Regions from separate parts of the Ralstonia sp. 22111 genome, predicted to be linked through region 3. Evidence: predicted binding sites of a transcription regulator. Region 3 holds the regulator's gene; each other region holds the start of a gene.
The links. The regulator LexA, encoded in region 3, represses DNA repair genes until DNA is damaged. The targets are predictions, from matches to a motif close to ACTGTATNNNNATACAGT.
Positions count from the first base shown of each region.

Region 1 (10,126 bases), on a different contig from region 3:
ACGAGCAGCGCCTGGTGCGCGATGCCGTCGACATCGGCTACTACCCGCAAGGGCAGATCATCCTCGATACGGGTGCCGCACCGCTGCACCTGTTCTTGATCATCAAAGGCCACGTCGCCCAGTACGACGGCGACGAGCTGATCGCCACCTATGGCCCCGACGATTGCTTTGACGGCCGGGCGCTGGTGGCCGGCAAGGCGAGCAGCCGCTTCGTCGCGGCTGAAGAAGTCGTCGTCTATCAGGTTGCGCGCCAGGCGATGCGTGACCTCATTGCGGCCAACGCCACCTTTGGCGCGCTGCTGTTCTCGGACCTTGGCAGTAAGCTCAGTGCCATTGCCCAGCGGCAAAGCATGGAGACGATGCAGTCGCTGGCCGTCTCGCGCGTGAGCGATGCCTTCATCCGGCCTGCCCATTTCGTTGATGCCGCCACCGACGTGGTCTCCGTGGTCAAGCTGTTCCAGGCACACAACACTTCCAACGTGCTCGTGCGTGATGGCACCAGCAGCCCGCCGCGCATGGGCATCTTCACACGCAGTTCTTTGCAGCGCGCCGTCCTGCAAGGCACACCGCTGGATCGTCTGCCGGTAGGCCAGATGAGCCAGTTCTCGCTCATTACCGTGCCGGCCTCCGCGCAGATCGGCGACGCCCTGACGCTGATGCTGCGCCATCGCGTTCACCGGCTCGTCGTCACGCAGGGGGACGACATTCTCGGTTTGCTCGAATCACTGGATGTGTTCAGCTTCCTGGCCAATCACTCGTATCTGCTGACGGTGCAGATCAACCTCGCCCAGGACTTGGACGCACTCGCGCAGGTGGCCGCGCAGATCACGCGGATGGTCGCGCTGCTCACCCGTGGCGGCTCGCGCATTGACCACGTTGCCAGCCTCGTGCGCGAAATCAACGCGCGGCTGTTTGAGCGGGCCTGGCAGATGATCGCCCCCCGGGAACTGGTGGAAAACAGTTGCCTGTTCGTCATGGGCAGCGAGGGGCGCGGCGAGCAACTGCTCAAGACCGATCAGGACAACGCGCTGGTGCTGCGCGATGGCTACGTGCCTCCCGCTGATCTGCAGCGCATCGTCACGCGCTTCTCCGATGCGCTGGCCGCGTTCGGCTATCCGCCTTGCCCGGGCGGCATCATGCTCAGCCGGCCCGAGTGGTGCATGAGCGCGAGCGACTTTGCGCGACGCATTCGCGAATGGCTGATCCTTCCGAGCCCCGAGGGATTGATGCATCTGGCCATCTTTTTCGATGCGCATGCGGTGTGCGGCGATGCCGCCTTGCTCAAACAACTGCGGCGGACGCTGCTGGAACTGACGATCGACAATGACGCGGTACTTGGCCGCTTTGCCGCTGCCGTTGAAGCCTTCAGTGCCGCGCCAGGCTGGCGGGATCGCCTGCTCGGGTTTGGCGATTCCGACCCAGTGCTCGACGTGAAGAAGGAGGGCATCTTCCCGATTGTCCACGGGGTGCGCAGCCTTGCGCTGGCCCACCGCATACTCGACGAGACCGGCACTGTGCCGCGCCTGGATGCATTGGTGCGCGCCGAGGCCCTCGACGCGCACATGGCTGCCGAGTTGAGCGAGAGCCTGCATTTCCTGATGACGCTGCGGCTCAAGGCCGGGCTGGCGGAAATCGATGCGCATCAACCCGTGTCGTGCGACGTGCACCTGTCGCGCCTGTCGTCGTTGGAGCGCGATCTGCTCAAGGATGCGCTGAGCACCGTAAAACGCTTCAAGGCGCTGCTGCGGCAGCGCTGGCGGACCGAGTGGATGTGAAGATGGACGGGCAGTCATGAACGGACGGCTCTCCGACTGGCTGCAGGCACTGCAAAGGCGGCGCCAGTTGCGCAGGTTGCGCGATCCGGCGTTTCGCTTCCTGTTCGAGGCCCCGCCACCAGACGAGTGGGTCGCGCTCGATTGCGAGACCACAGGCTTGAACGTGCGCACCGACGAGATCATCTCCATCGGCGCCGTCCGTATCGTCGGCAATCGCATTCTGACCAGCCAGCGCCTGGAAATGCTCATCAGGCCGTGCGGGGAGATGCGCGCAGATAGCATCTGCGTGCATCGTCTGCGCAACCGCGACCTGGACAGCGGTGTATCGATCGAGCAGGCCGTTCATGCACTGCTGCACTTCATCGGCAGCCGGCCATTGGTGGGTTACTACCTTGAGTTCGACGTGGCAATGCTCAATCGGGTGGTGGCGCCCATGCTTGGCATCGGCTTGCCGCAGCCCAAGATTGAAGTCTCCGTCCTGTATTACGACTATCAGTTCCGGCAGCTGCCGCCGTATCGGCAACAGGGCGACCCCGATCTGGATCTGCGCTTCGCCACTGTCATGGAGGGATTGGACTTGCCGACCTGGGACGCGCACGACGCGCTTAACGACGCGGTGATGGCGGCGTTGGCCTTTGTGAAGCTCCGCCATCTGGGTGCCGCGTAACGTCCGGGTCAGATGGACGGCGGGTGGGATGACTTAGATGCCTCGCCTTGCGCCGTTTCGTCGTCTTGTGTGGCCGCATCCGCGGCGCGGTTGGTGCGCCACGCATAGAGGACTGTAATCAGCACATACACGATGGGCGCACCCTGCGCGCCGACCCAGTAGGCGAACGTCCAGTCCGAGTTGAAGAAGTGCGTCGACAGGTCGCGCGCAAAGAACGCGACCACGAACGTCACCACAAACCACACCGCGAGCAGCGCCGCGATCCAGCGCATGTTGGTAATCCACCGGCGGCGTGCCGGGGTTCCGGGCGTAATGCTCATGCGTTGGTTTCCTCGCCCCGCGAGCAGAGGTGCAACGTGATGCGAAAGCGCGCCCCCGCCAGCCGCGGCGACGCCTGGTACACGTTGTCGAGCACCTCGATGTCGCCGCCATGCTGCTGCACGATCTCGCGCACGATGGCCAGGCCGAGCCCGCTGCCCTCGGCTTGTGTGCCGAGAATGCGGTAGAAGCGCTGCATCACGCGTTCGCGCTCGGCCACCGGGATGCCGGGGCCGGTGTCGTCCACGTCGATGAAGACAAACGGCTCGAATGGCGCCGTAGTCACGCGCACGGTGACATGTCCGCCGTCGGGCGTGTAGCGGATCGCGTTGTCGAGGAGGTTGTTGAGCATCTCGGCGAGCATCGTCGCATTGCCCGAAATCATGACCGGCGGCCCCGGCTCCTCAAAACCGAGATCGATCTGCTTGGCCCACGCCTTGGGCAGCCAGTCGGCCACCACCTGGCGCGACAGCGCGCAGATATCCAGCGGCACCAGACCGTCGGTCGCGCCCATGTTCTCCATGCGTGCCAGCGAGAGCAACTGCTTGACGAGGTGCGCCGTGCGATCCGAACTGTCGGCGATATGCGCGAGCGTGCGGCGCAGTTCATCGGGCGATTGTTCGCGCTGGGCCAGCTCGGCCTGCATGCGCAGCCCGGCCAGCGGCGTCTTCATCTGATGCGCGGCATCCGCAATGAAGCGCTTCTGCGTATGCACCGATTGCTCCAGCCGCCCCAGCAGATCATTGAACGACGCTACCAGCGGCGTCAGCTCCTGGGGCGCGGCGCCTTCATCGATGGGGCTGGTGTCGCCCGGGTTGCGCGCGCGAATGCGTTCCTGAATCGCATTGAGCGGCGCCAGCCCGCGCGTGAGGCCGAACCACACCAGTATCACCGCCAACGGCAGGATCACGAACTGCGGCAGGATCACGCCCTTGATGATTTCGTTGGCGAGTTGCGCGCGCTTGTCGAGCGTCTCCGCCACCTGCACCAGCGCGGGCTTGCCGTCGGAGCCCGGCCGCTGCACGAAGGTATATGCAACACGAATCTCTGCGCCGTGGATGTGGTCGTCGCGCAGTTGCACGAGGCCACCGGCGTTGGCGTCTTCTTCGGGCGGCAGCGGGAGGTCGCGATCACCCGAGACAAACTCACCGTTGGTGCCGAGCACCTGGTAGTAGATGTTGTCGGTTTCGTCGGCACGCAAAATTTCGCGCGCCGAGATCGGCAGTTGCAGCGTCACGCGTCCATTCACCTCGCGCAGTTGCTGGCTGAGCACGATCGCGCTCGATTCCAGCGCGCGGTCATATGGCGCATTCGCAATCGACTTGGCCACCAGGTACGTCACCGCAATGCTCATCGGCCACAGCAACAGCAGCGGCGCGAGCATCCAGTCGAGAATTTCGCCGAAGAGGGATCGGGCGACGGGCCGCGTGGCGTCGTCTTCGAGGTGGGGGAGGGTGTCGGCGAGGTCGCTGTCCTCGTCACGGCCATTGGGCCCGGGCGCCGCATCGCCGCGCTCGCGCAGCGACGCGCGATGCCGACGCCACGGCCAGGCCAGCCGATCACCCATGGGCAGCTGTCGCGGTGGTGGTCGTTGGGGTGGCCATGCGTTCCAGGCAATAGCCCAGCCCGCGCACGGTCGCGATGCGGATGCCTTCCACCTCGATCTTCTTGCGCAGCCGGTGGATGTAGACCTCAATGGCGTTGTTGCTGACTTCCTCGCCCCAGCCGCACAGGTGGTCGACCAGTTGCTCTTTCGACACCAGGCGGCCGACGCGCGCCAGCAGAATCTCCAGCAGCCCGATCTCGCGCGCCGACAGTTCCACCACCTGATCGTGGATATAGGCGATGCGCCCGACCTGGTCGAACGCCAGCGGCCCATGGCGCACGAGCGTGGCGCCGCCGCCGGTGCCGCGCCGCACCAGCGCACGCACGCGCGCTTCCAGCTCGGATAGCGCGAACGGCTTGGCCATGTAATCGTCGGCGCCCAGGTCCAGGCCCTTGACGCGTTCTTCCACACTGTCGGCGGCGGTCAGGATCAGCACCGGCAGCATGGCCCCGCGCGAGCGCAGGCGTTTGAGGACCTCCAGCCCCGACATGCGCGGCAGGCCCACGTCGAGAATCAGCAGATCATAGGTCTGTGCCGTCTGCGCGGACAGAGCCGCGTCGGCAGTCGCCCCATCGGAGGCTTGGTCGACGGCGTAACCCGCCTGGCGTAGCGAGCGTGTGAGCCCGTCAGCCAGCGTGGCGTCGTCTTCGGCAATCAGGATGCGCATGCGTGTCTCCCCGCGATGCCGGGCAAGATGTCTTGCCCATCCCGCCCGCTACATTGTTTTCGCGCGACATATGTTCTGGAGACTTGTCAAAACCACTGGTTTTTTATACAGTACTCCGAATTCGCGGTGCTGTAGTCTTGGCGGCGCTAAAGTCATGGAATGGGTCGCGTCGGGGCAATCAGCCAGCGGCCCGTTGTTGCAGGCAACCGCTGGAATCGCAAGCCCTTGCGGCCCATTTATACACCAATTTGCACGAAGGACGACCATGGAAGACGGTAAGAAGGCAGCCGCGATGAGCGCGGAAAAGCAGAAGGCGCTGGCTGCCGCGCTCGCGCAGATCGAAAAGCAGTTCGGCAAGGGCTCCATCATGAAGATGGGCGACGCCGAGGTCGAGCCGGTCCAGGTCGTGTCGACGGGTTCGCTGGGGCTGGACGTGGCGCTGGGCGTTGGCGGCCTGCCGCGCGGCCGCGTCATTGAAATCTACGGTCCGGAATCGTCGGGCAAGACCACGCTGACACTGCAAGTGGTTGCCGAGATGCAGAAGCTGGGCGGTACTTGCGCCTTCATCGACGCAGAACATGCGCTTGACGTCACTTATGCTGACAAGATTGGCGTCAGCGTGCCGGACTTGCTGATCTCCCAGCCGGACACGGGTGAACAGGCCCTGGAAATCGCCGATGCGCTGGTGCGTTCGGGCTCGGTCGACCTGATCGTCATTGACTCGGTGGCCGCGCTGGTGCCGAAGGCTGAAATTGAAGGCGAAATGGGCGACGCGTTGCCTGGCCTGCAGGCCCGTCTGATGAGCCAGGCGCTGCGCAAGCTGACCGGCACCATCAAGAAGACCAATTGCATGGTCATCTTCATCAACCAGATCCGCATGAAGATCGGCGTGATGTTCGGCTCGCCGGAAACGACCACGGGTGGTAACGCGCTCAAGTTCTACGCTTCGGTGCGTCTGGACATCCGCCGCATCGGCTCGATCAAGAAGGGCGACGACGTGGTCGGCAACGAGACCAAGGTCAAGGTCGTCAAGAACAAGGTGGCGCCGCCGTTCCGCGAGGCCATCTTCGACATCCTGTATGGCCAGGGCGTGTCGCGCGAGGGCGAAATCATCGACCTCGGTGTGGAAGCCAAGATTGTTGAAAAGTCCGGCGCCTGGTACAGCTACGGCGGCGAGCGCATCGGCCAAGGCCGCGACAACTGCCGTGAATACCTGCGTGAGAACCCCGACCTTGCCCGCGACATCGAAAACAAGGTTCGCGAAGCACTGGGCGTGACGCCGATGGGCGCCATCGCAGTGGCCGAGGAAGTCGGAGAAGAGTAATTGGGTTGGCCGTCGACGCAGATCGACGGCTCTATCGAGCTTCATACGCCTGCCGTCCCCCAACGGTGGGCGTTTTCTTTTTGAGCCTGGAACCGTATGCCGTTGCCGCGCCCACCGTTATCGCTCAAGGCTCGTGCGCTGGGCTATCTGTCTCGGCGCGAGCACAGCCGCATCGAATTGCGCCGTAAGCTGGCTCCGCACGCCGCATCCGCCGAGGAGGTCGACGCGCTGCTGGATTGGCTGGAAGGCGAGAACTGGCTCTCCAACACACGGTTTGCCGAAAGCATGGTGCACCGCCGCGCAGGTCGCTACGGTACAGCGCGCTTGATGCAGGAGCTGAAAACGCATCAGCTGGGCGCAGAGACGCTCGGCGAGGTCAAGGCCCAACTGCAAAGCACGGAAGCGGCACGGGCGAAAGCCCTGTGGGAAAAGCGCTTCGGCCGCCCACCGGCCGACTTGGCCGAACGGGCCAAGCAGGTGCGATACATGATGGCGCGTGGATTCTCCAGGGCCGTAGTCTCGCGCATCATTGCAGGCGCCGATGAACTGCTCGAAGATGGGGACGGGGCGGACTGAATACTGTCGATCTTGCAACAATTCGTCCGGACAATTCATTTGTGTGCGGATCGCGTGAGTTGCACCTCTCGAGGTTGTTGCAACCACTTTCACACTGCATTGCAGCACGCGACCTGCCCGGTCGTGGCGACGTGTTAAAATCCAAGTCTTTGATATCGCCCTCAATTCTGGTTGCTGGGCGGTAGTGTTCGTGTGTGGCGGCTGATGCGCTTCTACATACGTCCTGCAGGCGATGCGCGAGATCCGCGTGCGCCGCCTCCATCGGTCCTATCGGTCTGTCTGGTCCATGCCTCTGTCTGCCCCCGTCCCGCGCGTCATGCGCCACCGCCGTGCCATCACGGTGGAGGCCTATTTGCGGGAAGACGGCTTGTGGGACATCGAAGCGCGCCTGACCGACACCAAACCACGCGACATCCCCCTGGCCAGCGGCGGCGTGCGCCCCGAGGGCCAGCCGCTGCATGACCTGTGGCTGCGCGTGACGATCGATACCCGCATGAACGTCGTGGATGCCGAAGCGTGTTCCGACTGGGTGCCGTACCCCACACATTGCGACACGATTGGCCCCGCCTACCGAAAGCTCATCGGCCTGAACCTGATGAAGGGATTTCGAAAGGCCTCGCGTGAGAGACTTGGCGGCGTGGCGGGTTGTACGCACCTGACTGAGCTGTGTGGCGTGCTGCCGACCGCCGCCATCCAGGCCTTCGCGGGCGACGTCTTCCCGGTGCGCGACAACTCGAACGACCTCCGGCCTGTGGAGCCCGGTGAAAAGCCGCCTTATCAACTCCACGGCTGCCATGCCCTGCACCTTGAGGGCGAGGTGGTCCGCAAGCATTACCCGCGCTGGTTTGCATATCAGCCCGAAGCCAAGATCCAACCGCCACCCACCGAACTGTCGCCTGAGCCCTCGTCCTGAAGGGCACCGCGCTGTTCGCGTTTTCAATACTCATCACACTCACTCTGCCTAGCAAAGGAAACACGCATGAATATCCATGAGTACCAAGGCAAGGAAATCCTGCGCAAATACAATGTGCCGGTTCCGCGCGGCATTCCGGCCTTCTCGGTCGACGAGGCTATCAAGGCCGCAGAAACCCTGGGCGGCCCGGTGTGGGTCGTGAAGGCGCAGATTCATGCGGGCGGCCGTGGCAAGGGCGGCGGCGTGAAGGTGGCCAAGAGCATGGAGCAGGTCAAGGAATACGCCAGCAGCATCCTGGGCATGACGCTGGTGACGCACCAGACCGGTCCGGAAGGCAAGCTGGTCAAGCGTCTGCTGATCGAAGAAGGCGCGGACATCAAGAAGGAACTGTACGTGTCGCTGGTGGTGGACCGTGTGTCGCAGCAGGTCGCGCTGATGGCCTCGAGCGAAGGCGGCATGGACATCGAAGAAGTCGCAGAATCGCACCCGGAAAAAATCCACACGCTTCTGATCGATCCGCAAGCCGGCCTGCAAGACGCCCAGGCTGACGACATCGCCCGCAAGATCGGCGTGCCCGACGCGAGCGTGCCGCAAGCCCGCCAAGCCCTGCAGGGCCTGTACAAGGCATTCTGGGAAACCGACGCTTCGCAAGCTGAAATCAACCCGCTGATCCTGACCGGCGACGGCAAGGTCATCGCGCTGGACGCCAAGTTCAACTTCGATTCGAACGCGCTGTTCCGTCACCCGGAAATCGTGGCCTACCGCGATCTGGATGAAGAAGATCCGGCTGAAATCGAAGCTTCGAAGTTCGACCTAGCCTACATCTCGCTCGACGGCAACATCGGCTGCCTGGTGAACGGCGCCGGCCTGGCCATGGCCACGATGGACACCATCAAGCTGTTCGGCGGCGAGCCGGCCAACTTCCTCGACGTGGGCGGCGGTGCCACCACCGAGAAGGTGACCGAAGCCTTCAAGCTGATGCTGAAGAACCCGGACGTGAAGGCCATCCTGGTCAACATCTTCGGCGGCATCATGCGTTGCGACGTGATCGCCGAAGGCGTGATCGCGGCGGCGAAGGCTGTGTCGCTGTCGGTGCCGCTGGTCGTGCGCATGAAGGGCACCAACGAAGACCTCGGCAAGAAGATGCTGGCTGACTCGGGTCTGCCCATCATTGCCGCAGACACGATGGCAGAGGCCGCCGAGAAGGTCGTGGCCGCAGCCGCCGGCAAGTAAGCCGCCCGCTGACCCAACCATACGCGAACGCGAGTTGCGCCCGCTGCTGAGTACGTCGGCGCGGCTCGCTGCATAAAAGGATTACAGCATGTCGATTCTGATCAACAAAGATACCAAGGTCATCACCCAGGGGATCACCGGCAAGACCGGCCAGTTCCACACCCGCGGCTGCCGCGATTACGCCAACGGCAAGAACTGCTTCGTCGCAGGCGTGAACCCGAAGAAGGCCGGCGAAGACTTCGAAGGCATTCCCATCTACGCAACCGTCAAGGACGCCAAGGCCCAGACCGGCGCGACCGTGTCGGTGATCTACGTGCCGCCCGCAGGCGCCGCTGACGCCATCTGGGAAGCTGTCGAAGCCGAACTGGACCTGGTGGTTTGCATCACCGAAGGCATCCCCGTGCGCGACATGATGATGGTCAAGGACAAGATGCGTAAGGCCGGCAGCAAGACGCTGCTGCTGGGCCCGAACTGCCCGGGCCTGATCACGCCGGACGAAATCAAGATCGGCATCATGCCGGGCCACATCCACCGCAAGGGCCGCATCGGCGTGGTGTCGCGCTCGGGCACGCTGACGTACGAAGCCGTGGGTCAGCTCACTGCGCTGGGCCTGGGCCAATCGTCGGCAGTCGGCATCGGCGGCGACCCGATCAACGGTCTGAAGCACATCGACGTGATGAAGATGTTCAACGACGATCCGGAAACGGACGCCGTGGTCATGATCGGTGAGATCGGCGGTCCGGACGAAGCCAACGCGGCTTACTGGATCAAGGACAACATGAAGAAGCCGGTGGTTGGCTTCATCGCTGGCGTGACCGCGCCTCCGGGCAAGCGCATGGGCCACGCCGGCGCGCTGATCTCGGGCGGTGCCGACACCGCGCAAGCGAAGCTCGACATCATGGAAGCCTGCGGCATCAAGACCACCAAGAACCCGTCGGAAATGGCACGTCTGCTCAAGGCGATGCTGTAATCGGCAAGGTTTGAGGTTATGCGAGAACGGGAGGCCTGGCCTCCCGTTTTTGTTTGGTCGCGACGCAGCATGCGATC
Region 1 covers NZ_JBQEPR010000001.1:791,561-801,686, forward strand. The annotation lists gene ACTJK4_RS03720 (DUF294 nucleotidyltransferase-like domain-containing protein) at 1-1,775, shown strand, start outside; gene ACTJK4_RS03725 (3'-5' exonuclease) at 1,792-2,442, shown strand; gene ACTJK4_RS03730 (sodium/substrate symporter small subunit) at 2,451-2,762, opposite strand; gene ACTJK4_RS03735 (sensor histidine kinase) at 2,759-4,327, opposite strand; gene ACTJK4_RS03740 (response regulator) at 4,320-5,033, opposite strand; gene recA (recombinase RecA) at 5,299-6,357, shown strand; gene recX (recombination regulator RecX) at 6,454-6,933, shown strand; gene ACTJK4_RS03755 (DUF2889 domain-containing protein) at 7,220-7,846, shown strand; gene sucC (ADP-forming succinate--CoA ligase subunit beta) at 7,913-9,079, shown strand; gene sucD (succinate--CoA ligase subunit alpha) at 9,168-10,049, shown strand.
Region 1: recA (recombinase RecA) is a predicted target of LexA. The motif match lies at 5,128-5,145, and genes of this name have one in related genera.

Region 2 (10,126 bases), on a different contig from region 3:
ACCAGCAGACGCTTGTGCAATTCCACGTCGGTGGCTTCAGCATGCAGATGGATTTCGTGCGAGGCAAACGCCAGCCACGTCACCAGCAGAAGCAAAGCCATCAGGAGCACGACCATCGGCGCCATCTGCCAGACAAATGCGCCAAACGACAGCCCGGATTGATGCCACAGGAAGAGGTTCTGCGGATTGCCGATCGGCGTGAGCGCTGAACCCGCGTTGACCGCCAGCGCCTCGAATATCACCAGCCGCGCCACCGGCAGGTTGGCGACCTGCCGCAAACCGACGGTGAGCGGCACGATCACGAACAACGCCACATCGTTGGTCAATATGGTCGACAGCGCCGCCGAAGCCGCTACCAGGCTGAGCGCCAGTACACGCTCGCTGCTGACGACTTCGACCAGGCGCCGGCCGAGCAACTGCAGCATGCCGCTGGCCTCTACCGCCTTGGTCAGGATGAGCAAACCGGCCAATGCGGCAATGGTGTGCCAGTCAATCAGCGCCGGATACTCAACGATGCGCTTGGGCGCCGCAAGCGTCAGAGCGCCGCAGATGGCCAACAGCGACCAGAAGAAAACGTCTTGTTTGAGGTGATGCCAGAACGGCGGATGTTGCGGTACGGCTTGCGCCATGTGCGTGCGTGGCGGATCGCCGTGCATAGGAAAGGAGAAGGAAACGTTAGCGCAAACGCGCACAAACCAACTGGGCGAGGTTTGCCCGGCCGATTGTAGTGCGACTGCTTCCTGCGCTCAATCGCAAGCCGGGCGCTTGCGTGCCCGGCCTATACCAGAATGATCCGCTTACGACTCGCGCGAACCCGAACCGCCGCCCGGGCGATCTGAGCCGCTCGACGAACCGCCGGCGCCCGGCCTGTCCGAAGACGTCATGCGCGAGCGATCCTCGGCGCCGCCGCCCGCATGCGGGGCACCTTGCTGGCCAGCTTGGCTGTGCGAGGCACCCGGGTGATAGGCGGACTGCGGATGGCGCTCCGGCCCGCGATACTGGCCTGCAAGGCCATGACCGCCGCCCGTGCCGCCCATCGAGCCATGCTCCGAACGCTCGTGGCCAGCTTCCGCTCCACCGCCCGATTGCGTTGGCTGAGCCGGATGATTGGCAATCACGCGCTCAATCTCGGCAACGGCTTCTCGCGGCGCCAGAACGACCTCCAGTCCCAGCGCGCCGGCCACGGCCATCAGCGTCGACAGGCGGGGATCGGCACGACCGGATTCCGCGCGCAAATACGCTTCGCGAGAGATACCGGCCATCTTGGCGACATCTTCCTGTTTGAGCTTGCGCGACTTGCGCAGACTGTGTAACTGCTTGAAAGGCTGTTCCATCTGTTCGCTCCTGCACCTGAGATGGGAAACACCGCCGGGTCTGGACCCGATCGATGGGCTGAAAATATGCGGGTCGGGTGGCTGCACCTTCGTCCGCGGTCATACACAGCACGGCAACGGTGGCGGTTCTCTATGCACGCCGTTGCACACTTTTTGGGGCGGCCTCCGTGATGTGTTTTCTACAGAGTAGACGTAATTTCGACTGCACCCAATATTGACGCGTGATGAAAGCGCATCTCATCAACCCTGCTTATGGTGACAAGGCGCCTTGAGGGTCAGTTCCCTTACAGATGCCGTTTTCTTCGCTTGGCAGGCGGTTTTTGTGATGCCTCAAGCGCAAATCCTTGCACCCGCACTACGTTTCGTCGATCCGCGCTTGCCCTATCCGCCAATTGGAGGGTGCACGGCGGGAGAGAACCGCCTGAGCCCTCTGCATCACGGTGGGGCGACTGCGCGTGCCTCTCGTCACGCAATTGCCGTGCCGAAGGTGACGCGGCGGTCAGTTGGCAGTCGAACAGGAATTAATGGAAGTCGCGGCTGAAAGTGGCGAGGCGCCCCAGAAGTGGGGTCAAATCCACCAGATGCTGAGCGACAAGGTGTCGGGTCTCTCGCTCACACTGCCATTTGCCGTAAACGCCCAGCAACTGGGCGTTTAGCACTTCACGTCGCTGACGCTCGATCAAGTGCGGCCAGAGGATGACGTTGATGGCGCCCGTCTCGTCTTCAATGGAAACGAAGATGGTGCCGTTGGCCGTGCCCGGCCGCTGCCGCACCGTGACAATGCCGCAAGCGCGCGCCAGTTGCCCGTTGCGATAGCCGGCCAGCGTGGCGGCGGTGGCAAAACGCATGCGTTCGAGCCGCCCGCGCAGCAGCCCTACCGGATGGCTTTGCAATGACAACCCCAGGCTGCCGTAATCCGCCATCACCTCTTCACCAATGGGAGGCACGGGTAGCTCGAGCGGCGCCTCCACCGGACGAGCCTGGCGCAGCAGCGCGTGATCGTGGCCGGGCTCCTGCAGGGCGAGCGTTTGCCATAGTGCCTGACGACGGTGGCCAGCCAGCGGCTTGAGCGCATTGGCTGCGGCCAGCACGTTCAGGTCATGGCGGTCGAGCGCGGCGCGATGGGCGAGATCCTCCACGCTGGTAAATGGCGCCTGGGCGCGAGCTGCTTCGATACGCTCGGCAGCCGGCTTGCGCATGCCTCGAATGCGATTCAACCCGAGGCGGATATCCGGCTGCACCAGGCCATCTTCACCGGCCTCGCCATCGGCGCGGAGATGCAGCGAGCTGTCCCAAACGCTGGCCGTCACGTCTGCTGGCAGCACGCGCACATGGTTGCGCCGCGCCTCCTGCACCAGTTGCGACGGTGAATAGAACCCCATCGGCTGACTGTTGAGCAACGCAGCAAAGAACGCTGCCGGCTCGTGGCATTTCAGGAAGCTGCTGACATAGGCCAGCTTGGCAAAACCTGCCGCGTGGCTTTCGGGGAAGCCGTATTCGGCAAAGCCTTCCATCTGCTTGCACAGCGCTTCGACAAAAGCGGGGTCGTAGCGCCTCTTGACGACCATCGCATGCACCAGGCGCTCCTGATGCTGCGTGAGATTGCCCTTGCGCTTCCAGGCAGCCATGTCGCGGCGCAGGCGGTCTGCGTCATCTGGAGTGAAATCGCCGGCCTTCATGGCGATCTCCATCACCTGCTCCTGGAAGATCGGCACACCCAGCGTGCGTTCGAGCACGGCTTTCACCTCGGGACCGGGGTATGTCACACAATCGGTGTTGCCATTGCGCTTTGCCTCACGCCGCTGCAGATACGGATGCACCATGCCGCCCTGGATTGGTCCCGGACGAACGATGGCCACCTGGATCACCAGGTCGTAATACTCGCGCGGACGCAGACGCGGCAGCATCGATTGCTGCGCACGCGATTCGATCTGGAACACGCCGATGGTCTCGGCGCGGCAGATCATGTCGTAGGTTTTCTTGTCGTCATCGGGCAGGTTCTGCATGGCGAGCTTGGCCGTCGCGCCGTAGTGCTCGCGCCGTCCGGGCAACGCATCCACCATATCGAGCGTGCGGCGAATGGCAGTCAGCATGCCCAATGCCAGCACGTCGACCTTCAGCAGGCGCAGCGATTCGAGATCGTCTTTATCCCACTGGATGACTCGGCGGTTTTCCATCGCTGCGTTCTCGATCGGCACCAGGCGCGAAAGCTTGCCCTGCGCAATCACGAACCCGCCCACGTGCTGCGACAGATGGCGCGGAAAACCACGCAACTGATCCACCAGTTGCGCCCAGCGCAGCACCAGCGGCGATTCCGGGTCCAGCCCCTGCTGGCCTGCGCGCTGCGCAAATTCCTTACGGCTATCCCACCACGCCTGCCCCTTGGCCACCTGCTCGATGATCCCCAGATCGATGCCGAGCGCGCGGCCGACGTCACGCAGTGCGCTACGCGTGCGGTAGGTGATGAGCGCCGCCGCCAGCGCGGTACGGGTCACGCCGTACTTGTTGTAGATGTACTGGATGACCTCTTCGCGGCGCTGATGTTCGAAATCGACGTCGATGTCGGGCGGCTCATTGCGCGCACGCGAAAGAAAGCGTGCGAACAGCGTGTTGCCGCTGTCCGGGTTCACCTCGGTAATCCCCAGGCAATAGCACACCGCCGAGTTGGCCGCCGAGCCGCGCCCCTGGCAAAGGATCTTCTCACTATGGGCGAACTTCACCACGTCATAGACGGTCAGGAAAAACGGCTCGTAACGCAGCTCGGCAATCAGTCCGAGTTCCTCTTGAATCTGCTCGCGCACCTTCTTCGACACGCCTTTTGGATAGCGTCGCGCGGCACCAGCGAGCGTTTCGGCGCGCAGGTATTCGGTCGGCGTCATGCCTTCCGGTACGACTTCGCTCGGATATTCGTATTCGATCTCGTCGAGAGAAAAATTGCACAACGCCGCCAGTTCCACTGTCCGACGCAGGATCTTCTCGCCACGCTTGTCTGGATAAAGAAACGCGAGCTGCATGCGCGTGCGCATCGCCTGCTCAGCGCTGGGTGCAAGTTCCAATCCGCACTCCGAAAGCGGCTTCGACAGGCGGATGGCCGTCAGCACGTCATGCAGCGGCTTGCGTTGGCGCGTGTGCATCTGCACGCCGCCGGTCGCGACCATGGGCACATCGATCTGTTCCGACACCGCCGCGACCGTGCCGCGATGGCGGTCGTCCGCGTGCCGTAGCGGCAACTCCAGCGCAATCGATAGCCGATCAGCGAACACGCGTTGGCACCACCACGCCTGCGCCAGCAATTGCTGCGGGTCGGGATCGTAATCGGGCAGCAGAATCGCAAGACAGTCGGGCACGCCGCGCAGGTGAGCGAGTTCACCTTGGGGCGCGGCCAAATCGTCAGCAAGCAAGCGGTATTCGCCCTTGGGCGCTGCCAGCCTCGCGTGCGTGATGATCTCGCTCAGGTTGCCGTACCCCTCGACGTTCTGCGCCAGCAGCACCAGCCGCAGCCAGGGTTCGCCATCGGCATTGCGCACCGTAAAGCGGCTGCCGATGATGAGCTTCAGTTCGTGTTCCTTGGAAGCCACAAGCGCTCGCGCCGTGCCCGCCACAGAGCATTCGTCGGTCAGCGCCAGCGCTTGATAACCATACAGCTTGGCACGCTCCACCAGTTCGTGCGGATGCGACGCGCCGGTCAGGAACGTGAAGTTGCTGATGCAATGCAGCTCGGCATAGTCGGGCAGAACGGAGAGTGGCGTGGCCGAAGTCATGACGTGCTTAGCCGAACAAGCCGTGCAGATACCAGCGAACGTCCTCGTCTGCCGCATTGGTTTTGCTTGCGGAAACGCGCTCGCGATACACCCAGTAACGCTCGCCTTTTTCTCCGGCGGCGATGAAGTAATCACGCTTGATGAGGTCGTCGTCCCACCAGCCGGATTCAATGCGCTCGGGCATCGACACCAGCCGCAACAGCCCGCGGTAATACGGATAGTGCTGACGTGTCAGCAGCGGGATCGGTTTCTCCAGCAGCCACAGCGGGCGCTCCGGCTGCTGCGCATGCCACTGCGCCAATGCCTGACGCGCGGTCGCACGGCTCTGCGCGGTGGTTGCGGCATTTACCTCGACCCAGTGGTTGGCGCGCTCAGGGCGATGGTCGGCACACGGCTGCGGGTGACGCACGTTCTCAGCACCCAGCCGGGCGATCAGCGTGTCGATCAGGCGTGCGGCATCTTCAGCGCGACCACCGGGCTCTGGAAACAGCGACTCCGTAGGCGGCGCGAGCGGCGTGGCGTCGGTCACCGTCAAACGCAGTTCGACCACCGGAGCGATCAGCGTGAGCCGATGCACACGTTCATGCAGTACCCGCGACAAGTGCGCCAGCGTGCGAACCGGCTGTGCAAGGGCGATCTCCACCGGTGTGGATGAGGCCGCCTCATTACTGCCCCGACCACGCCGGCGTTCGTGCTCCAGCGAGAGTCGATACGTTTTGGCGCCCAATTGAAGCGCCGACAACCAGCCGACCAGCTGCAACAACAATTGCTCCGAGGCTGCCAGCACCCCTTCCGCGTTATCGATGCGTCCTGGCAATTCCAACGACACATCAAAGCGCAACGGCGCGGTAAACCACGTAAAGCTCTCGTGCCCGTTGCCATAAGCGGCGTCGAGCGTATCCACCAACACCGGCCCGCAGCGCCGCCGCAGGCCGCTACGCGGCAACTCGCGCAAATCGCCCAGTGTGCGGCAGCCGAGGCCTTCAAGCCAATCGGGCCGCGTGAGTCGCGCCACCGCATCGACCGGCAATTGATCAAGCAACGCCGACAACCGCTCCTGCCGCACTGCCCTCCGCGCGCGCCCTTGACGTGCTGCTGTGCGACGACGGCCACGCATCGGCGCCGGTTGCGCACTGGCAAGCCATGCCGCACCGCGTGCCGTCGGCCCGGTGCCAAGCTGCGGCATGGCGCCCAACCGAACCGCGCAATACCTCACCGCCCGACACAGCGCGCGATGCCCGCCGAACAGCCGCAAGCTGGCCTCGACCTCTAGCAAAACAGTCGCCTCATCCACCACGTCCAACGTGACATGCGGAGTGAATGCCAGCAGCGCCAGCGCCAGCGATTGCAGCAACCGCGCCTCGGCGGCCGCGTCACGGTCAAGCTGTACAGCGTGCGGTACCAACGCCTGCGCACCTGCCCGGCGCAGGCCTGCGTGTACGCCTTCGCGCATCGCCAAACGGTTGACCGACACCACGCGCTCCTGCTCCACCACCACCACCGGCAAAGGCAGCGCGGCTGGGTCAGACCACCGGGGTCGAAGCGCGTCGAGTGGGAGACGGGGCAGATGCACCGCGATCCAGAACGGCATGATCGAGAGTGTTTGGATCGGAAACGTCCGACAAAGCGTCGAACGTCACAGAAGACGAAGGAGATGAAAGCGCGGCGAGCAAATTCGCCGTGGCCGGATCCATGATGAACGGCTCGACGGGCGGTACAGGCAACGGACGCACGGAAGCGCGACCGGCCCGAAGCGGGTCGGCCAACGGTAGCAGCAACGGTGATTCACGCAACGGCCCGCGCCGCTTATGGAAAAGAATGGACAGCGCATCGGCGCCCGCCGGCTCCAACCCCAGCCGCAGCACCGCTGGTGACGACTCACGCTGCGCCTGAGCTGGCCTAAACACCCAAATCGCGCTCTCTCCCGATTGGGCCAGCACCTGCAGCCTGCGCAACTCTCCTGAGCGTGCCCGGTTCAACCAGATCAGCACACCACCGAAAGCCTTGCTGCGCAGAACCTGCTCGGTTGCCCACAGAAGATCAGCCGGCTTGTCAGCGCGCACCCAAACGATTTGTTCAGGAGAGAAATCCCAGCCCACCAGCCTCACTGCGTTCGGCAGATGCGGCGGAGCAATCAACGCGATGCGCCCCGCGCTCGCGCACAGCGTAGACAACGCCGGGCGCAGCAACCGGCATTCACCAATACCGGATTGCGGACACAGCAGTTCAGTCAGCCCGCCGAGGGGCCAACCACCACCGGGCAACTCGGCATTCAGCGAGTCATATCCAGTGGCCAGAACGCGCCCATCGCCTCGCGCCAGGCGGCCAGCGCTCCACAGAGCCGGATGTAGCGCCTCCGGTAATGGCACCGTCGAGGCTTTCGGCATGAGCGAACGCTCCCCAGACCCCGCGCATCCAGCGGGGACGGAGCATTCCGCCACATCTTTGGCAATGACAAGAGACGGGGACAACGCAAACATGGAAACGCCAACGCAAACCAACGGATACTGTATAAATATACAGTATCACAACTTTCCTTCAACTCGATCTAGTTTTGCTTGTGCGTTGCAAGGCAGCGATAGCAACCTCAAAGCACCCGCTTGGAGGGACTTTGAAGTAGGCTTCGCCCAAACTGCTGGGGATGCCCGACAAAAAGCGCTCTATGAGCCCCTTCAGGCCTTTTGTTTTTGTGTGAGGGGAGGGGGGTGTTGCCGGGAAGTAGTTGGCAGATCGATGCAGGAAGCCGGGTGCAAGGCGTTCGCGCAAAGACAAACACCCCAGCTCTTTGAAGGGAGCTGGGGTGTTGGATGGGAGAGCCTGGCGATGACCTACTTTCACACGGGAATCCGCACTATCATCGGCGCGGAGTCGTTTCACGGTCCTGTTCGGGATGGGAAGGGGTGGTACCGACTCGCTATGGTCACCAGGCTATGACTTGTTGCCACGTTGACGAGGTCAACGCGACCAATATGGGAATGTAGATTTGGGGTTGTGATGTGTGAGTATCAGGCACAAGGCAGACCCAGCCGGAAACATACCGGTTATAGGATCAAGCCGCACGGGCAATTAGTACTGGTTAGCTGAACGCATTACTGCGCTTCCACACCCAGCCTATCAACGTCCTGGTCTCGAACGACCCTTCAGGGAGATCAAGTCTCCAGGGAATCCTCATCTTCAGGCAAGTTTCCCGCTTAGATGCTTTCAGCGGTTATCTCTTCCGTACATAGCTACCCTGCGATGCCTCTGGCGAGACAACAGGTACACCAGCGGTACGTCCACTCCGGTCCTCTCGTACTAGGAGCAGCCCCCGTCAAGATTCCAACGCCCACGGCAGATAGGGACCAAACTGTCTCACGACGTTTTAAACCCAGCTCACGTACCTCTTTAAATGGCGAACAGCCATACCCTTGGGACCGGCTACAGCCCCAGGATGAGATGAGCCGACATCGAGGTGCCAAACACCGCCGTCGATATGAACTCTTGGGCGGTATCAGCCTGTTATCCCCAGAGTACCTTTTATCCGTTGAGCGATGGCCCTTCCATACAGAACCACCGGATCACTATGTCCTGCTTTCGCACCTGCTCGACTTGTCGGTCTCGCAGTTAAGCACGCTTTTGCCATTGCACTTTAGGTACGATGTCCGACCGTACCAAGCGTACCTTCGAACTCCTCCGTTACACTTTGGGAGGAGACCGCCCCAGTCAAACTGCCTACCATGCACTGTCCCCGACCCGGATTCACGGGCCAAGGTTAGAACCTCAAACAAACCAGGGTGGTATTTCAAGGACGGCTCCACCGAAACTAGCGTCCCGGTTTCAAAGCCTCCCACCTATCCTACACAGATCGGTTCAAAGTCCAATGCAAAGCTACAGTAAAGGTTCATGGGGTCTTTCCGTCTAGCCGCGGGGAGATTGCATCATCACAAACACTTCAACTTCGCTGAGTCTCGGGAGGAGACAGTGTGGCCATCGTTACGCCATTCGTGCAGGTCGGAACTTACCCGACAAGGAATTTCGCTACCTTAGGACCGTTATAGTTACGGCCGCCGTTTACCGGGACTTCAATCAAGAGCTTGCACCCCATCATTTAATCTTCCGGCACCGGGCAGGCGTCACACCCTATACGTCCACTTTCGTGTTTGCAGAGTGCTGTGTTTTTATTAAACAGTCGCAGCCACCATTTTATTGCAACCCCTTCGTCCTTCTAGCGCGAGCTAGTCAAACTACAAGGGCGTACCTTATCCCGAAGTTACGGTACCAATTTGCCGAGTTCCTTCTCCCGAGTTCTCTCAAGCGCCTTAGAATACTCATCTCGCCCACCTGTGTCGGTTTGCGGTACGGTCTCGTATGACTGAAGCTTAGAGGCTTTTCTTGGAACCACTTCCAATTGCTTCGCGACCTAAAGTCGCTCGCCCCACACCCTTGAATCACGCACCCGGATTTGCCTAAGTGCCATCTCCAATGCAGGGACCGGGACATCCAACACCCGGACAACCTTCCGCGATCCGTCCCCCCATCGCATCATACGACGGTGCAGGAATATTAACCTGCTTCCCATCAGCTACGCATCTCTGCCTCGCCTTAGGGGCCGACTCACCCTACGCCGATGAACGTTGCGTAGGAAACCTTGGGCTTACGGCGAGGGGGCCTTTCACCCCCTTTATCGCTACTCATGTCAGCATTCGCACTTCTGATACCTCCAGCATCCTTTACAAGACACCTTCACAGGCTTACAGAACGCTCTCCTACCATGCACTTACGTGCATCCGCAGCTTCGGTATATTGCTTAGCCCCGTTACATCTTCCGCGCAGGACGACTCGATCAGTGAGCTATTACGCTTTCTTTAAAGGGTGGCTGCTTCTAAGCCAACCTCCTGACTGTTTTAGCCTTCCCACTTCGTTTCCCACTTAGCAATATTTAGGGACCTTAGCTGGCGGTCTGGGTTGTTTCCCTCTTGACACCGGACGTTAGCACCCGATGTCTGTCTCCCGTGATTGCACTCTTCGGTATTCGGAGTTTGCTATGGCGGG
Region 2 covers NZ_JBQEPR010000003.1:590,751-600,876, forward strand. The annotation lists gene ACTJK4_RS11590 (SLC13 family permease) at 1-656, opposite strand, end outside; gene ACTJK4_RS11595 (helix-turn-helix domain-containing protein) at 798-1,334, opposite strand; gene ACTJK4_RS11600 (error-prone DNA polymerase) at 1,856-5,095, opposite strand; gene ACTJK4_RS11605 (Y-family DNA polymerase) at 5,103-6,686, opposite strand; gene imuA (translesion DNA synthesis-associated protein ImuA) at 6,619-7,575, opposite strand; rRNA gene rrf (5S ribosomal RNA) at 7,911-8,023, opposite strand; rRNA gene ACTJK4_RS11620 (23S ribosomal RNA) at 8,141-10,126, opposite strand, start outside.
Region 2: imuA (translesion DNA synthesis-associated protein ImuA) is a predicted target of LexA. The motif match lies at 7,602-7,619, and genes of this name have one in related genera.

Region 3 (10,126 bases):
GTGTCCGGCGAGACAAAGGCTTCGACCGCGTAAGTGTGTCCCTTCTGCACATCGCGAGCGGCATGCACACGCTGGTTGAGCGCAACCAGAACGCCTCGCCCGCGCGCAGACGGACTGGCTGCCAGCCGCACCGCATTCAGCAGATTCAACGGCCCATCCGCCGACAGCGACGTCGACGGCCGCATCGCCGCCGTCAGGACAATCGGCGTATCGGTCTGCTGCGTCAGGTGCAGCAGCATCGCGGTTTCTTCCAGCGTGTCGGTGCCGTGCGTGATGACCACGCCGTCCACACGCTCGACGTCGATCCAGTGACGGATGCGCGCAACCAGCTTTTCCCACACGTCGAACGTCAGGTCCTTGCTATCGATCTGGGCGACCTGCTCGGCGCGCACATTGGCAAGGCGCTCCAAACCGAGCTTGCTGGCCGCAAGCAGTTGATCGATGGGGACGGCGCCAGCGCGATAGCGTGCGGCGGAGCCAGCGTCGTCAGCAGAGCCGGCGATTGTGCCGCCGGTGGCGAGGATGGCGATGGTAGGCAAGGACATCGTTGCAGACATGCGTTGTGGGCAAGGCGCGCATTGTATCCGCCCGCCCCGCCTTTGCCGACGCGGGATTGCCCTGTGCGCCCAGAAAACAAAACGCCGGCACACAGGCCGGCGTTTGCAGCAGGAGCCGTGTCGATTATTTCTCGACGAAGGCGCGCTCGATCACGTAGTCACCGGCTTCGCCCATACGCGGCGAAATCTTGAAACCGCGGGCATCAAGCAGCTTGCAGGTGTCTTCCAGCATGGCCGGGCTGCCGCAAATCATCGCCCGGTCGACAGCCGGGTCCATCGGGGGCAGGCCGATGTCGGCAGAAAGCTTGCCGTTATCGACGAGGTCGGTCAGGCGGCCCATGTTGCGGAACGGCTCGCGCGTGACGGTCGGGTAGTAGATCAGCTTCTCGCGAACCTGATCGCCGAAGAACTCGTTATTCGGCAATTCGCGGGTGATGAAGTCGGCATAGGCCAGCTCGCTCACTTGGCGCACGCCGTGCAGCAGCACGACCTTCTCGAAGCGCTCGTAAGTGTCCGGGTCTTGGATGATGCTCATGAAGGGCGCGAGGCCGGTGCCAGTACCGAACAGATACAGGTTCTTGCCGGGCAGCAGGTCATCCAGCACGAGCGTGCCGACCGGCTTCTTGCTCACCAGCAGCTTGTCGCCCACCTTCAGATGCTGCAGACGCGACGTCAGCGGGCCGTTCTGCACCTTGATGCTGAAGAACTCGAGGTGCTCTTCATAGTTCGGGCTGGCGATGCTGTAGGCGCGCATCAGCGGCTTGCCCTCGACCTCCAGCCCAATCATGACGAAGTGGCCGTTATGGAAGCGCAGCGCCTGATCGCGCGTGGTCTTGAAGCTGAACAGCGAGTCGTTCCAGTGATGGACGCTCAGAACGGTCTCTTGATTGAAGGCGGACATGGTGACGTTCGGGCCAGCCCAACGAGGCTCAATCGGGCTATGTGGCGATGCAAAAAATCGGTCAAGACCTTGATTTTATGCGATTCGCCGCGGCCGCGCCTGCATGGATTGCGCATAAGCTTCTAACCAGTCGCATAGGTTTTGACGCCGGTCATAAGGGCCGGGTGCTCACGCAACACATCACAACAAAATCACTTGCGCTTCCCGCGCCACTGTATAAAATCACAGCACCTGTTCAAATATACAGTACGCCAATGGCCGCCCTCACCCCTCGCCAACAGCAGATTTACGACTTGATCCGTCAGACGATCCAGCGCACGGGCTTCCCGCCCACACGCGCCGAGATTGCCGCAGAGTTCGGTTTTTCATCGCCCAATGCGGCCGAGGAACACCTGCGCGCGCTGGCACGCAAGGGCGTGATCGAACTGACGCCTGGCGCCTCGCGCGGCATTCGGCTGCGGGCGGCCGGCGACACGGCGCAGCATCAGTTCTCGCTGCCGTCGATGGGGTTGATGCAATTGACGCTGCCGCTGGTGGGCCGTGTGGCTGCCGGTAGTCCGATCCTGGCTGCAGAGCACATTGATCGCCAGTATCAGGTCGATCCGTCGCTGTTTTCTGCGCAGCCCGATTTTCTGCTGAAGGTGCGTGGCATGAGCATGCGCGACGCCGGCATTCTGGACGGTGATCTGCTGGCCGTGCAACGCGCTGCCGAAGCCACCAACGGCAAGATCGTTGTTGCTCGATTGGGCGACGACGTCACGGTCAAGCGCTTCCAGCGCAAAGGCCGCCATGTCGAACTGATTGCCGAGAATCCGGATTTCGAACCGATCCACGTTGATCTGGATCGTGATGAGTTTCACCTGGAGGGCTTGGCCGTCGGTCTGATCCGGCCCGCTGCTCCGTAAGTCTCCGGCGCATCTCAGCGCCAAACCTTCGCCGTTTGATCCTACCTGGAGGTGAGCCATCGGCCCGCCAGGGCGGAGTCTTGCCACTCGCTTTTCCACCCGAACTCACGAGGTCTGCCATGCGACTCGGATCGATGTCTTCCCGCCGCCGTCCGGTACAGCCGGTGCCCTTCCGCCAAACCCAGGGCGTGCGCATTTATCAGGGGGAGCAGCGCCGTACGATGGTCGGCAGCATGGCCGCCATCTGCCGCATGCTGGATGCGATTCCGGCGGGTTCACGTGCTGCTGGCGCCGAAAGCTGCTAAGGGAAGACGACGATGAAGGGCTTTGCATGGCGCTACCGCAGCCGATCAGGGCATACCCCAATGCTGCCGCCGCAACTGATTTCATACACTTGCCCTGCCCTGAGGACAGGGCTTTCTTCAACTGATTTTCGGCCCGCCGCTTGAGCGGGCTGTTTTTTTGTTCGCAAGTTGCTGCAGCGGCACATTCAACGATGTTCCCTCAGCAAAACGGACGTTTACCCCGATGTTGTTTGGCGTACGTGACAGTAGTATTGCCAATGCCCTCAGGGGCAATGAGATCGCTGAATTCGAAGCCCGCACATTGCGGGCTTTTTTTTCGCCGAAACCGGCTGGCGATCCGCTACACGCTCCCCGCTTTCTCGACAACGAGAATTCTTGCCTCGCCGCGCGGGTGCGCCACGTGCTCGCAGCCGACACCGGCGAAGAAGATGTCACCGGGCTCCAGCACTGCGACCTTCTCTTCGCCGGCTTCGCGGTAATGCATGTCGACCGTGCCGTCGAGCACCACGAACACCTCCTCGCCATCGTTCACATGCCAGCGATAAGGCTGGTCGGTCCAATGCAAGCGCGTGGTAATGCCGCTCATGTTGGCAATGTCGAGCGCGCCCCAGGCATGCTCAGCAGTAAACGACTTGGCGCGGATGATGTTCATGGCGGTTCCCGGCGGTTACTGCATGTAAGGCAGATTGCCAATGCGCACCAGCATCTCGGTGAACATCTGCATATCGAGGTCCAGGTCCGGCACTTCCTTGTACTCGTTGGCGTTGTGCGCGGTGTACTTCTTGCCGGGCATCGCCGGGCCGAAGTTGATGGCATTCGGCATCAGCTTGGCGGTCGTGCTGCCGGCCGTCGGGACAGGCTTGGCATCGAGGCCCGTCGTGTCGCCGTAGATCTTGAGCAGCGTCGACAACCACGCGCCCTTCGGATCGCGCGCCATCCAGTTGCCCTGGTCATGATTGATCTCCAGGGCGACATGGTTGGCGGTGGCCCATGCGTTGATCTTGCCGGCGATCTCGCCACGCAGCGCATCGGGCGTTTTGCCGCGCGGCATGCGCACGTTGGCGGTCACCTCCACGCGGCCGTTCTTGTCGCCGATCACCGTAGGCGAGATGGTGAGCGGGCCCATGAAGTCATCCTTGTAGGCCACGCCCATGGTGTTGCCGAGGTAATCGGTGCCGTAAACGTCGGCCAGATACCGCACGGCGTGGGCGTAGGCGTTGTCTGCCAAGCCGAGATCAGTTGCACGCAGGAAGAGCGCCAAGCGCGGCAGCGGGTTCACGCCCTCTTCCGGGCGCGAACCGTGTGCGGAGGTGCCGGTCACCTTCACGACGATGCTGTCCGCGGTGTGCGTGATGTCAATTGCAAACTTGCCCTGTGCGGCCAAGCTACTCACAAACGCATCGCGTTTGGCTTCGAGCGCGGCGGCCGCCACGCCCAGATCCCCGCCCTTGAGGGTAGCGGTGGCCGTTTGTGGGATGGAGCTGGCCGACGCCGCGCCCGTCATCGAAACGATGGCCGTGTGCGTCGCATCACCGGCCTGCGCAGGGAAAAACACCTTCAATGCGCCGGTGCCTTTCTCCGCAACGACGGCCGGGTACTTGCTGTCGAGCACGATGTTGTACGCCGGCAATTGCGTGTGTTCACGGTAGTACTTCATGCCATCGCCACCGGTTTCTTCGGTGGTTTCGATCATCAGGCGGATCGTGCGCGCGAGCGGCACGCCGCTGTCCTTGACCGTTTTCATGGCGTACATCGCGGCAGCAATGGACCCCTTGTCGTCAATCGTGCCGCGGCCGTACAGCAGATTGCCGACGCGCGTGACCTTGAACGGATCGAGCTCGGTGCCGTCGCCGAGCACCCATTCTTCCGCCTTGGCGGGCACAACGTCCGCGTGGGTCAGGATGCCGAATTCGTCAGAGCCGGTGCCCGGCAGCGTAACTTCGAAGACGCGGTTGTCGACGTTGCGGTATTTCAGGCCGAAGTCGCGCGCCATGCCCTCGACCAGCTTGCCGAACGCCACGATGGCGGGGTTCTCGTATTGCGGAATTTTGTCGTCACGCACCGTCGGCAGCGCGACCATCCTCTCGATCGAGGCGATCACGGCCTGCTGATTGTGCAGGCGGTTGTACAGCCCCAGCAGACGCCCAATGTTGACGAGGTCGTCGCCAGTGAGCACGGCCTTCTTCTGGTATGCGGCGACACTGCCTGCAACTTGCGGATCTGCCTTGGCGACTGCCGCGAGAAAGCTGTTCAGGTCAGCCGACGCCGAGGATTGTTCAGCGGCGAGCAACGCATCGAGCTGGGGTTTCTGAAGCGTGGCGGCAAAGGCGCCGGTGCCGCAAGCCAGCGACAGTGCGATCGTCAGCGAAGACAGGCCAATACGGGCAGTGCGTTGCATCGAAGTGGTTTCCGGAAAAGGCGAAGGCGCCATCATAGGGGCGAAGCGCAAGCCCCGCATTGTGCGGCGCGAAAAACGCTAAGCTACGCACGCTGCGCAGTATGCTTGGAGTTTTCCAAGGAGGCTTGCCACATGGAACCGTCTCTGGATACCGCCCCAGCTCTGCTGAGCGTGCTGGAAGAACTGCGCCGGCGCGAACCCATCTTCCATCGCCCCGAATTGGGCACGCGCCGCGAAGACTTCGAGCGCATGACTACGGAAGATTTCTGGGAAACCGGTGCGTCAGGCCAACGTTATAGCCGCAGCTATGTGCTCGGCGTTCTCGATGCCCGGCACGGCCATATCGGCGAGGATTTCTGGCAAACGCGCGATTTCCGCTGCCAGGAGATCGCGCCCGACAACTACTTGCTGACGTACACCTTGGTGCAATCGAACCGGACGACGCGCCGGGCGACGTTATGGCGGCGGACGGCCGATGGCTGGAAGGTGGTGTATCACCAGGGTACGGTGGTAGCCGACGCGCAGACGTAAAAAAGCCCGCAGAAGCGGGCTTTTTTATTGAAACCTTGGGGTGACTGATGGGATTCGAACCCACGACAACCAGAATCACAATCTGGGACTCTACCAACTGAGCTACAGCCACCATCGTGCGAACAGCAAAACTGACAACTGCTCGGCGAAAAACGAAATTATACAAACATTCTTTCAGCGTGCCTAGGGGGTCGCGCAATTTATGCGGCGACCGCCTCCTCGCCTGATTCTTCGCCGCGCCGCAGGTGCGCCCGCGCCTCATCGAACAGCGCATGGGCGTCGGCCAGCGTCTTGACGCGCGCCAAGGCCTTGGAATCCGACAGCACGCGCCGCCACCCGCGCGCACCGGCCACGCCGCGATACAGCCCCAGCATGTGGCGCACCGCCGCCCCTGCGTAGCCGCCCCGCTCAACCCAGCGGCCGACGTAGCCGATCATCACATCTTCCACCTCGGCGCGCGTGGGGGCCTGGGTGCCCGCCCCGTAGTACCGCGCATCGAACGCGGCCATCAGGTGGGGATGATGATATGCCTCGCGGCCGATCATGACGCCATCCACATGCGCGAGATGCGCGTCGACCTGCTCCAGCGTCTGCACCCCGCCGTTAAGGAGGATTTCCAGATGCGGAAAATCGCGCTTGAGCTGGTAGACGACTTCGTACCGTAGCGGCGGAATCTCGCGGTTTTCCTTGGGGCTCAGGCCTTTCAGGATGGCGTTGCGCGCGTGGACGATGAAGGTCTCGCAACCCGCCTCGGCGATGGTGCCGACGAAATCCCGCACGAAATCGTAGGTCTCGATGGCGTCGATGCCGATGCGGTGCTTGACCGTGACCGGAATCGACACCGCATCGCGCATCGCCTTGACGCCCTGCGCCACCAGCTTGGGCTCGGCCATGAGACATGCGCCGAATGCTCCACGTTGCACGCGCTCAGACGGGCAGCCGCAGTTGAGGTTGATCTCTTTGTAGCCCCATTGCTGGCCGAGGCGCGCGGCCTGTGCCAGATCATCAGGTTCGCTGCCCCCCAGCTGGAGCGCCACCGGATGCTCGACCTCGTCGAAATCGAGGTGACGCGGGACGTCGCCGTGGAGCAGCGCTCCGGTGGTCACCATTTCCGTGTAGAGCCAGGTGTGGCGCGAGATCTGGCGATGGAAGAAGCGGCAATGGCGGTCCGTCCAATCCATCATGGGCGCCACCGACAAGCGGCGGGGGTTCGGCGTGGGGCGTTCAGCGGTCACAGCAAGTCAACGATTCAAAATCCAGGCGCGCAGTTTACCGGTTCTAGTCCGACAGCCCCAGCAGCGGATGCTGCTCATGGCGCCACGGCGAGACAAAGAACGCAGTCACTTCATCGTCACGCACGGCGTCGATGCTGGTGTGCTTCCACTTGGGCGCATGGTCCTTGTCGACCGCGAGCGCGCGAATGCCCTCGATACCGTCGCCTTCGGCAAACACGTGCGTCATCATGTCGAGTTCGCGGCGCAGCTCGTCGGCCAAGGTGGTATGGCGGCCACGGCGGATCAGCTCCAGTGTCACCGCCATCATCAACGGCGAGCGCTTGGCCATGTGCGCGGCGGTCTGTGCGGCCCATTCGGTGTCCGTGCTGCCGGCCAGATCGGCGAAGATGCCTTGCACGCTCCCCTGGCTGAAGCAGTCATCGATGGCCTCGCGGTGCGGTGCGATGATGGCCTTGGCATCATCGGGGGCCGAAGCGGCTTCGGTAAAACACGCGGCGATCTGCTCGGCGCTGCTCCAGTTGCCGTCGTGCAGGCGCTGGACGATGGCCGACAGCGCCTCGGTGGTGACGTGGCAATCGGCAAGGCCCACCGACAACGCGTCCGCCGCTTCGATCATCTGCCCCGTCACGCCCAGATATTCGCCCACATGGCCGGGCACGCGCGCCAGGAACCAGCCACCGCCCACGTCTGGGAACAGGCCGATATTGGTTTCGGGCATGGCCATCTTGGTGCGCTCGGTCACCACGCGCAGCGATGCGCCTTGCGAGATGCCCATGCCACCGCCCATGACCACACCGTCCATCAGCGCGAAGTAGGGCTTGGCATAGCTGAAAATCAGGTGATTGAGACGGTATTCCTCGGTGAAAAAGGTGATGAGTTGCGGGTCGTTGGCCGTGGCGGCGCGGTGGAAGAAGCGGATGTCCCCGCCTGCGCACAGGGCCTTGCCGCCTTCGCCGCACAGGATGACGGCGTGGACTTCCGGATCGTGCTGCCAGGCCAGCAGCGCATGCGACATCGCGCGGATCATCTCCAGCGACAGCGCGTTGAGCGCCTGCGGCCGGTTCAGCGTCAGCCAGCCGATGCCGCCGCGGACTTCAGCGATCACGTTGGGTTGAACTTCAGCCTGCGGCGCGATGGAAACGGTGGATTGCATGTCTCGGATGTTGTTGTGGGAATAACGGCTCGCACTGTACACGACAGCGTATTGAAGCGAGGAATGGCTCTAGCCTGCCCCCTTTCGCAGCGCGGGTGTTGGGCGTATACCTGCCAGTTGGAGACGACACACATCACAACAATCCAATGAACCCTGCCAACGCCACCCCGGGCGCGTCCGGTTTCGACCCAGGCCCGATCCTGCTGGCCTTTGCGCCGGTCTTCCTGCTGACCATCGGCGCGGAGGCGTGGTACTGGCGCAAGCGCGATCCGTCCGTCTACAGCCTCAAGGACACCGTTTCAAACGCGTGCCTCGCGCTCATGCACCAGGCGTCGGACGCGTTCTTCCTGTGGCTGATGATCAAGACCGTGTACGCGTGGACGTACAGCCACGGTCTGCGCGCGGTGCCGGAGACATGGTGGTCGTTCGTGCTGCTCCTGCTGTTGCAGGATTTTCTGTACTACTTCTTCCATCGCGCCAGCCACCGCGTGCGCTGGATGTGGGCCTCGCATGTGACGCACCATTCGTCGGAAGGCATGAATTTTTCGACGGCGTTCCGCCAGAGCCTGACCTATCCGATTTCTGGCATGTGGCTGTTCTGGATTCCGCTTGCGTGGACCGGCTTTACGCCGGACTGGGTGATCCTGGCCGTGGGTCTGAACCTAGCATTCCAGTTCTTCGTGCATACGCGGCTGGGCGCGCTGGATTCACGCTACGCCGGCTTCTGGCGGTGGCTCGGGCAATACGTGAATACGCCGTCGGTGCACCGCGTGCACCACGCCAAGAACCCCCAGTACATCGACCGAAACTACGCCGGCGTGCTGACCATCTGGGATCGCATGTTCGGCAGCTTCGTGCCCGAGGAAGACGCGCCCGTCTTTGGCATCACGCGGCAGATCCACACGCATAACCCGATCACCCTCACCTTCCACGAATGGCGCGACATGTGGGCCGACGTGTTCCGCGATCGGGATATTCGCTACCTGTGGAAACCACCCGAGTGGCGCAGCCCGCGCTCCACCTTGACGGCTGAGCCCGACCATATCGGCTATCCGTCCTGAGCGCTAAGCAAAAAAACGCCCCGACATCTCGGGGCGTTCTTCTTGGCAGATCGACCTGCGATCAGACCGCTTCTTCACGCGAGGCGCGCTTGCGCTCATGTTCCTTCAGGTGACGCTTGCGCAGGCGGATGCTCTTCGGCGTGACTTCCACCAGTTCGTCGTCGGCGATGAATTCGACCGCGTATTCCAGCGACATCTGGATCGGCGGCACCAGGCGAACGGCTTCATCGGTGCCCGACGCACGCACGTTGGTCAGCTGCTTGCCCTTGATCGGGTTGACGACCAAGTCGTTGTCGCGGCTATGGATCCCGATGATCATGCCTTCGTACAGCGCATCGCCAGGCGACACGAACATGCGGCCGCGATCCTGCAGTTTCCACAGCGCGTAGGCCACGGCGGCGCCGTCGTCCTGCGAGATCAGCACGCCGTTGTGGCGCTCGCCCAGGTCGCCTTCCTTGACCGGCGAGTAATCGTCGAAGATGTGGCTGATCAGGCCGGTGCCGCGCGTCAGCGTCAGGAATTCACCTTGGAAGCCGATCAGGCCACGGGCCGGAATGCGGTATTCCAGACGCGTACGGCCCTTGCCGTCCGACGCCATGTCGAGCAGTTCGCCCTTACGGCGGCCCAGCTCTTCCATCACGCCGCCCTGGTGGCCGTCTTCCACGTCCACGGTCAGGCGCTCGAACGGCTCGCACTTCACGCCGTCGATTTCCTTGAACACCACGCGCGGGCGCGACACGGCCAGCTCGTAGCCTTCACGGCGCATGTTTTCCACCAGAATCGTCAGATGCAATTCGCCACGGCCCGACACTTCGAAGATCGTGTCGTCGCCGGTGTCCTTCACGCGCAGGGCCACGTTGGACTTCAGCTCGCGGTCCAGACGATCGCGCAGTTGGCGGCTCGTCACGAACTTGCCTTCGCGGCCAGCCAGGGGCGAGGTGTTGACGCAGAAGTTCATCGTCAGCGTCGGCTCGTCCACCTTCAGCATCGGCAGCGCTTCCTGAGCGTCCGGGGCGCACACGGTGCAGCCGATGCCCAGTTCTTCAATACCGTTGATCAGCACGATGTCGCCGGCTTCGG
Region 3 covers NZ_JBQEPR010000005.1:237,729-247,854, reverse strand. The annotation lists gene ACTJK4_RS15205 (asparaginase) at 1-545, opposite strand, end outside; gene ACTJK4_RS15200 (ferredoxin--NADP reductase) at 682-1,458, opposite strand; gene lexA (transcriptional repressor LexA) at 1,713-2,363, shown strand; gene ACTJK4_RS15190 (hypothetical protein) at 2,483-2,668, shown strand; gene ACTJK4_RS15185 (cupin) at 3,009-3,320, opposite strand; gene ACTJK4_RS15180 (dipeptidase) at 3,336-5,066, opposite strand; gene ACTJK4_RS15175 (nuclear transport factor 2 family protein) at 5,199-5,597, shown strand; tRNA gene ACTJK4_RS15170 (tRNA-His) at 5,634-5,709, opposite strand; gene dusA (tRNA dihydrouridine(20/20a) synthase DusA) at 5,798-6,832, opposite strand; gene ACTJK4_RS15160 (enoyl-CoA hydratase/isomerase family protein) at 6,876-7,985, opposite strand; gene ACTJK4_RS15155 (sterol desaturase family protein) at 8,132-9,046, shown strand; gene typA (translational GTPase TypA) at 9,108-10,126, opposite strand, start outside.